One region of the Adlercreutzia equolifaciens DSM 19450 genome, then DNA from elsewhere that is predicted to be linked to it. Evidence: riboswitches for the same ligand, from Rfam matches in the RefSeq annotation. Region 1 holds a riboswitch; the other holds the start of a gene.
What was found. A riboswitch is a leader RNA that binds a small molecule or an ion and turns the genes downstream of it on or off. The one in region 1 is predicted to bind thiamine pyrophosphate.
Positions count from the first base shown of each region.

Region 2: it holds a riboswitch for thiamine pyrophosphate, as region 1 does, so the genes downstream of both, thiM (hydroxyethylthiazole kinase) here and thiC (phosphomethylpyrimidine synthase ThiC) in region 1, are expected to answer to the same signal.

Region 1 covers NC_022567.1:1,834,809-1,839,017, forward strand. The annotation lists gene thiE (thiamine phosphate synthase) at 1-26, opposite strand, end outside; gene thiC (phosphomethylpyrimidine synthase ThiC) at 264-1,658, opposite strand; TPP riboswitch at 1,648-1,773, opposite strand; gene AEQU_RS07205 (thiamine diphosphokinase) at 1,804-2,433, opposite strand; RNA gene rnpB (RNase P RNA component class A) at 2,564-2,936, shown strand; gene AEQU_RS07210 (DivIVA domain-containing protein) at 3,099-3,902, opposite strand; gene AEQU_RS07215 (YggT family protein) at 3,966-4,209, opposite strand, start outside.
Region 2 covers NC_022567.1:583,549-587,757, reverse strand. The annotation lists gene AEQU_RS02065 (LysR family transcriptional regulator) at 24-950, shown strand; gene AEQU_RS02060 (MnmA/TRMU family protein) at 1,002-2,240, opposite strand; TPP riboswitch at 2,350-2,486, shown strand; gene thiM (hydroxyethylthiazole kinase) at 2,565-3,449, shown strand; gene AEQU_RS02050 (MTH1187 family thiamine-binding protein) at 3,474-3,773, shown strand; gene AEQU_RS02045 (ATP-binding protein) at 3,877-4,209, shown strand, end outside.

The DNA.
Region 1 (4,209 bases):
CACTTTCCACGTTCCCGTGCAGGCATGTTCACTCCTCGTTCCAAATTGGGTACCCGTTTCGATCGCTTTTTTCGAGTTGTTAGACATCACGCAAGCGCGATGCCGGACAAGCAAGCGAAAAGCGCTGCGAAAACACCTGGTCGGGCCTTTACGATGCAGCGTTTCCGCAAGTTGCTCTGTCAGAAAAGTCTAACAACTCGAATTTCTTGCCCTAATCGAGCGAGAAGGACGGCCCGACCCCGCTCCTTGTGCCCGAGGGGCGTCTATTCCGCGTCCAAGTCGACGACGAGCCCGTCCATGATGTCGTTCACCGTCTTCATGGCGCACATCTTGCCGCACATGGTGCAGGTGCCCTCGGTAGAGGGCGGGGCGCTCTCGAAAACGGCACGGGCGCGGGCCGGATCCAGCGACAGCTCGAACATCTCATCCCAGGCCACGCGACGCCGCGCATCGCTCATACGGTTGTCGCGATCGCGCGCGCCGGGCACGCCCTTGGCGATGTCGGCGGCGTGGGCGGCGATCTTGGTGGCCACGAGCCCCTCGCGCACATCGTTCGCATCCGGCAGGCGCAGATGCTCGGCCGGCGTCACGTAGCAGAGGAAATCGGCGCCCGAGGAGGCCGCAATGGCCCCGCCGATGGCCGCCGTGATGTGGTCGTAGCCAGGGGCGATATCGGTCACGAGCGGCCCCAGCACGTAGAAGGGCGCCTGGTGGCACAGCCTCTTCTCCAGCTTCATGTTGGCGGCGATCTCATCGAGCGCCATATGCCCGGGGCCTTCTACCATCACCTGCACGCCGGCGTCCCACGCGCGGCGCGTGAGCTTGCCGATCTCGATGAGCTCGGCGATCTGCCCGGCGTCCGTGGCGTCGTAGCCGCTGCCGGGGCGCATGGCATCACCGATGGAGATGCACACATCGTGCTCGTGCAAGATAGCCAACACCTCGTCGTAGTACTCATAGAAGGGGTTCTCGCGACCAGTGGCCTCCATCCAGGCGAAGATGAGCGACCCTCCTCGCGATACGATATTGGTAAGTCGCCCCGTCTCTTTGAACGACTCGATGACCCGGCGGTTCATGCCGGCGTGAATGGTGACGAAATCGACCCCGTCCTCGGCGTGGGCGCGCACCACTTCCAGGAAATCCTCGGGCGTAATGGCAATGAGCGCCTTTTCCAGATAGCCGATGGCGTCGTACATGGGCACCGTGCCGATCATGGCCGGCGACTTTTCCACGAGCGCGCGGCGAAAGGCGCGGGTCTTGCCGGAGTTGGACAGATCCATGATGGCGTCGGCGCCCAGCTCCAAAGCCACGTCCACCTTCTCCCATTCCAGGGCCTCATCGGCCAAATCGCCCGAGATGCCGAGGTTCACGTTCACCTTCGTGGAAAGCGGCACGCCCTCCAACGTGGAACCGACGCCGGCCGGCGCGAGGCTTGCGTGATGGATGTTGGCCGGGATGGCGATGCGCCCGGCGGCCACGGCGGCGCGGATGGCCTCCGGCTCGCGGCCCTCGGCGGCGGCAACAGCGGCCATCTGCGGTGTGACGATGCCGGCGCGGGCGAAATCGATCTGAGTGATTGGCCGAACGTCGCTCGATGCAGCGCACGTGCGAGCGACGTCCGGCGCAGCAACGGCGCCGGCAGACTGGCGGTCAGTCATGGAAACTCCCTTCGTTGGCATTACCCATATCAGGTTCGGCGGGTCGGGGCGTGCACGGCGCCCCCTCTCAGCCTGCCCGGCCGCCGCGCGGCTGCAAGCTCCCCAGGTATATGGTTGTGCGATCAGTATAGAAAACCGACCGGCGCTACAGCGGCAGAAACACTGCCAGCGTGCCGCTTTCCAGGGCAATGCGGGCCGGGGTTCCGATAAATTCGTTGGAAAGGCCCCAGCTCGTGCGGTTCGTGAGGGCCACGCCATCAAGGCCGTATTTCAGGCCCTCCTCCACAACTCCCGTTGAAACGTCGGTGAGCGAGAACACCGACACGATGCCCGCACCCGCCGCATCCAAGCGCAGCTCGCCAGGGCCGACGAGAAATGCAATGCGCTCACGCTCCCCCACCGCCGTCACTGTCAGGCCACGCTCGGCGAAAGAGGCGAGAAGTTGCAAATTCGCCAATGTATGATCGAGCCGGCCGCCGAGCGCCCCGTAAACCTCCACGGCATCGGCGCCGCGGGCGACGGCCTCGCCGAGGCCCAGCTCCATGTCGGAGGCGTCCTTCTCCGGCGGGAACGCAAGCACTTCCACCCCCTCGGGCACGTATCCCAGCGAGTCGAAGTCGCCGATGGCCAGATCGGGCGCGCAGCCGACAGCCGCCAGGGATGCAAAGCCCCCGTCCACGGCGATAACGGCATCGAAGGCACCCGCCCCGTTGCGGGCGGAAAACTGCTCGGAACTGAATTCCGAGGCCCCGACGAGGGCGTACGTGGTCATCATTTCTCCTCTTCCTTCCAGGGCGAACCAGAAAGCCCAACGGCAGAGCCGGGCTGAGCGGAAAGATTTGAGCGCCGACGGCCCTTCTGTGGAATCCGCAGCAGCGCCGCTCTTTCTGCTACAATACCACAGGCGAGCGGGCCAGACGGTCGCGTACCCCCTCAGGGGTGCGAGGAAAGTCCGGGCTCCGCAGGGCAAGATGCCAGCTAACGGCTGGGCGGGGCGACCCGACGGAAAGTGCCACAGAAAAGAAGACTCCCCTGCTCGGAACATGCGGTGCGAGCCGCATGCGCGACACAGGAGAAAAGCTGAAACGGTGCGGTAAGAGCGCACCAGCGCGGCGGCAACGTCGCGGCTTGGCAAACCCCATCTGGAGCAAGCGCAAATAGGAGCGCCATACGGTGGCCCGCCGTGCGCTCGGGTTGCGTGCTAGAGACGCGGGGCGACTCGCGTTCGAGATAAATGGCCGTCCCCGACAGAACCCGGCTTACAGGCCCGCTCGCCTCTTTGTTTCGTTTGCCTGACGGCAAACGAACTACGTCGATGCTGCGGTTCCGACAGGCACCTCGCTGACTTCCTTGGGCGAACGGGTAAGACAAAAGATCAAGTAATAAGAAGAACCGCCCAATAAGGCGGTTCTTACATACCAGATAGATTTTCTCGGCTGATTAATCGATTTCCTCGAACTCGAAGTCGTCGGCGTCGCCGAAGCCGGAGAGATCCTTCTCGTAAGGAGAGGCAACCGGGGTGGCGGCGGCCACGACGGCGGCCGGAGCCTGAGGCGTCACATAGGCGGAAGGCGCCACGTACTCGTCGATCTCGAAGTTGCCGGTGAGGCCGGGCACCACGTCGTACTCGCCATCCAGCGCCGTAGCGGCAGCCGGCACGTTGGCGCCGATGTCGGCCAACTTGCGCGAGGCGTCGGAGATGATGTCCTTCAGCAGGTCGGCGTACTCCTCGCGGGCGTCCTCGCGATCGTCCTGCAGCTTGCGGATGGCGTCGATGACGTCCTGGCGGTCGGTGTTGGCGCGATCGATGATGCGCTGGGCCTCGTCGCGGGCGTCCTGAATGGTCTCGGTGGCGTTCGCGTTGGCCTTGGCGAGAATCTCGTCGGCCGAGCGCTGGGCGATGATGAGAGCCTGGGCAATGGCGTTGTCGTCGGCGCGCTTGTCGGAAAGCTGGCGCTCCAGATCGGCGATGATAGCGTCCTTCTGGGCGAGCTGAGCGTCGTACTCGGAGGTGTCGACGGTCGCCGCGGCCACCTCGGTGATGGCCACCGTGGAGGCGGCAGGCGCGTCGAAGCCGCTGAAACGATCGGCCTCCAGCTGATCCTGAAGGTGCGCGATGGTGTCGTTCAAAATATCGATCTCGTCGGCGACATGCTCGAGGAACACGTCCACTTCATCCACATCGTAGCCTTTGCGGTCGATGGAGAAGCTCTGATTGTGGATGTCGGAAGCGGTGATTGCCATGTAGGTACCTCAGTTTCTTACGATGTTACGTCGCTGACACGTCGGAATGCCGGCCGTCTGAATTTAGAAAATCATCACCAGCAAACGTACCCCGAATTGTAATACAAGCAGAGCGATGATGGGAGTCACGTCCACCATTCCTCCAAGGGGCGGGATCAATTTTCGGAACAAGTTCAAATACGGGTCGCACAACTTGCCCAAAGCGCGGTAGATGTCGCCGATGATGCCGCTTTGGGTGTTCGGCAGCCAGGACATCATCACGTAGATGAAGATGATCATGGAGTAGGCGTCGGCCAATCTCACGAGG
Region 2 (4,209 bases), 1.3 Mb from region 1:
CCAACCCGCCATAGGAGCTTCCCATGACCCTGCAGCAACTTCGCTACCTCATCGCCATCGCGAACCACGGCTCCATCTCCGCGGCGGCGCACACGCTGTACGTGTCCCAGTCGAGCCTGTCGGTGGCTGTGCGCGACATCGAGCGCGAGACCGGCGTCACCATCTTCGAGCGTTCCAACCGCGGCATCACGCTCACGAGCGACGGCATCGAGCTATTGGGTTACGCGCGCCAAGTGGTGGAGCAGGCCGATCTCATGGAGCAGCGCTACTCCGGCCGCGGCGGCGAGGCGGCGCAGCGCCTGTCCATCACCTCCCAACATTACGCCTTCGTGGTGGAGGCGTTCCTGGAACTGGCCGAGGAGTACGAGGGTGCCGGCTACAACTTCAGCCTGCGCGAGACCCGCACCTCCGAGGTCATCGAGGACGTGCGCGACTTCCGCAGCGATCTGGGCGTGCTGTACCTCTCCACGTTCAACGAGAGCGTCATCGGGCACGCCCTTTCCGACGCGAACCTCTCCTTCAACCTGCTGTTCACCGCCCAGCCCCACGTGTTCGTGAGCGACAAGCACCCCCTAGCCTCGCGCACCGAGGTGACCGTAGAGGATTTGGAGGACTACCCCCGCTACGCCTTCGAACAGGGCGCGAACAACTCGTTCTTCTATTCCGAGGAACCCTTGGCCGAGCTGCCGCACAAGAAGTGCATCTCCGTGAGCGACCGCGGGACCTTGTCGAACTTGCTCGCCCATCATGACGGCTACACCATCTCCACCGGCGTGCTCTCCAGCGAGATGTACACCGGCATCGCCAGCGTGCCCCTGCAGACCAAGGAGCTCATGCGCGTGGGCTACATCGTTCACAACGAGCGGCAGCTCTCCCCCCTTGCCGCCAGCTACATCGAGAAGCTGAGCCTGTTCGTAGAAGGCTACCAAATCGGCCTCGCCGGGCTGTAGGCCGAAGCAGCGCGGGCAGCATCCCCCTGCCTCTGTTCCCTTCCGGGCGGCCTAGAAGGTCCTCGCGATGGTGCCGCCGCCGAGGACGACGTCGCCTTCGTAGAGGACGGCGGCCTGGCCGGGGGCGGCGGCGCGTTGAGGTTCTTCGAAGGTGACCGTCAGCTCGTCGGGGCCGGTCTGCTCGGCTGTTGCCAGCACCGGTCGCTGGCGGTAGTGAGTCTTCACCTGCACCTTGCGCGGGCCTTCCAAAACGCCTCCGCTGATGAGATTCACATCGCAAGCCACCACTCCTGAGCTGAGCAGTTCGTCTTTGAAGCCGACGACGAGCCGGTTGGCGGACGCGTCCTTCCCCAGCACGTACAGCGGCTCGCGAGCCGCCACGCCGATGCCCTTGCGCTGTCCAATGGTGTAGCGGATGAGCCCCGCATGCTCCCCGAGAACGCGCCCTCCCCGATTCACGATCTCCCCCGGCTCGAAAGCGGTTGCAACCGAAGCAGCAACCGAACCCGACCCCGTAGGGGCGGACCTTGGTCCGCCCTCGGCCGCAACCGCCAAGGGCACGCACGGGGCCTCTCCCTCGCAGCAACGTGTCCGGCACCAGCCTTCGATGAACCCCGCGTAGTCGCCGTCGGGGACGAAGCAGATGTCCTGGCTCTCGGGCTTCTCCGCCGTGACGAAGCCGTGGGCGCGGGCCAGCTCGCGCACCTCGTCTTTGGTCAGCTCGCCTAAGGGGAACAGCATGTGGGCCAGCGTATCCTGGGCAAGATGGTACAGCACGTAGCTCTGGTCCTTGGCCGGGTCGCTCGCCCGCAGAAGCTGCCAGCGCCCGGTCGCCTCGTCCCAACGGCGCCGTGCGTAGTGCCCCGTGGCCACGTAATCGAGTCCCATCTCGCGCCGGCGCTTTTGCAGCGCCTCGAACTTCAGGAACCGGTTGCAGTCGATGCAGGGGTTGGGCGTGCGCCCCTCGAGATAGGCATCGCAGAAGGGGCGCACCACCGCCGCATCGAAACGATCGCGCAGATCGAAGGCATCGTGGGGAATGTCGAGACGCCGGCACACCGCCCGCGCATCTTCCACATCGCGCGTCGACCCACACGTCGACCCCTCGCCTTCCCCGGCGGCGCCTAAAACCTCCCCGCCGCGCAGCACCATCGTCGCGCCGCGCACGTCGTAGCCCGCCTGCTGCAAGAGCAACGCGCACACGGAGCTATCGACACCCCCCGACATCGCCGCCATCACGCTGGCCGCCTCGGGCGTCGCGGCCGTTCCTCTGTCATTTCCGAAAGTCATGAGGCGCATCATAGCACAGCGCGCCCCCGCCCGCTTTCCCTCTTTTCCCTGCCTTTCAAGCAGCAGGCGAAACAGCGCTATCCGAGCGCGGTGGCAAACGTGCTAAGCTGAAAGCATGCAGGGGTACCGCCCCGGCGAAGCGAGCCGAAAGCCTATGGCAGCCTCGTCGATGCGGTTGAGAGGGCACTGCCCAACCCTTCGAACCTGTCAGCTAACACTGTCGTAGGGAGCATGCTCACCAAGCACAAGGGGCGCTTCCTGCGGGGAGCGTCTTTTTTTGGCGCAACTCGCAGCCAGCTCTCCGGCTTCCGGAAAGGAATCGTCGTGATCGAACCTTCCACCAATCCCACCGTCCGCACCGAGGCGGAACTTCGGGCGCTCATGGCCCGTGCCGTGCACGAGGTGCGCGAGACGAACCCGCTGGCGCCTTCCATCACCAACACCGTGACCCAGAACTTCGTCGCCAACGCCCAGCTGGCCGTCGGCGGCTCGGCGGCCATGGTGTATTTGCCCGACGAGGGCGAATGCGTCGCAGCCCTGGGAGGGGCCGTGTACATTAACCTGGGTACCCTGCTGCCCGTCTACGAGCAAACGGTTCCCGCCACGGCGCGGGCCTGCGCGGCGGCGGGCAAGCCCTGGGTGCTCGACCCGGTGGGCATCGGCATCGGCAGCCTGCGCACCCAGCTCATCGAGGCCGCGCGCGAGAATCCCCCCGCTATCCTGCGCGGTAACGCCTCGGAGATCATCGCCGTGGCCGAGCTGTGGGGACTCGGGAACGACGCGGCCGAAGACGCTTCCGGCGACGGTCCCCGCGGAGTGGACAGTACCGACTCTGTGGACGCCGCCGAGCGCGCCGCCGTGGCGTGCGCCCGCTTCACGGGAGGGGCCGTGGCCGTCTCCGGCACTACCGACCTTGTCACCGACGGCGCCCAGGTGGCGCGCCTTTCCGGCGGATCGCCCCTCATGACCTGCATCACCGGCTCCGGCTGCTCGCTGGGGGGCGTGTGCGCGGTCTACGCCTGCGTGGCCGATCCCTTCGTGGCGGCGCTCGCCGCAACGGCCGCCTACAACCTGGCCGGCCTGCGCGCTGCCGAAACCTGCAACGGCTCCGGCAGCTTCCAAGTCGCCTTCCTCGACGCCCTCTACAACCTCACCGCCGAGGAAGTGGCCGAAGCGCCCCTGGAACTCACCAGCACATCAGCCGCGTAAGCCGAGAAACAAAAGGAGCTTCCCATGAACACCCTTATTGCCGTTGCCATCGCCCCCTTCGGCGTGGGAGACGAGCTGGCCCCCTATGTGGCGGAGGCCATTCGCGTCATCCGCGACTCCGGGCTGCCCTACCGCACTACCTCTATGTTCACCGAGATCGAGGGCGAGTGGGACGAGGTCATGGCCGTCGTGCGCGACGCCACCATGCGCCTCGCCGATCAGGGCATCCGCACCGAGGTAATCCTGAAGGCCGACATCCGCCCGGGGCACAGCGACACCCTGCACACCAAAGTCGAGAAGGTGGAGGCACTGCTGACCGAGTAGGGGTTCGTCCACAACTTTCCATCATCTGCATGGAGGCCCTTGCGCTTTCGCGTTGGCCCGCTATGATGCTGCCCGAAATACGACACGAAGCGAAAGAGGTTCCATGCTCCGCAAGATTATTCACATCGACGAGGACAAGTGCACCGGCTGCGGCCTGTGCGTCGACGCATGCCACGAGGGCGCCATCGCCATGGTCGACGGCAAGGCGCGCCTGGTGCGCGACGACTATTGCGACGGGCTGGGCGACTGCCTGCCGGCCTGCCCCACCGACGCCATCTCCTTCGTCGAGCGGGAAGCCGCTCCCTACGACGAGGCTGCCGTGGCGGCACACCTGGCCGCCCGCAACGGCGGCGCGACGGCTGGCAGCGTTCCGGCCGCGGCCGAGCACCGCAGCGGCTGTCCCGGCTCGGCCGCCCGCACCCTCATCGACGACGCT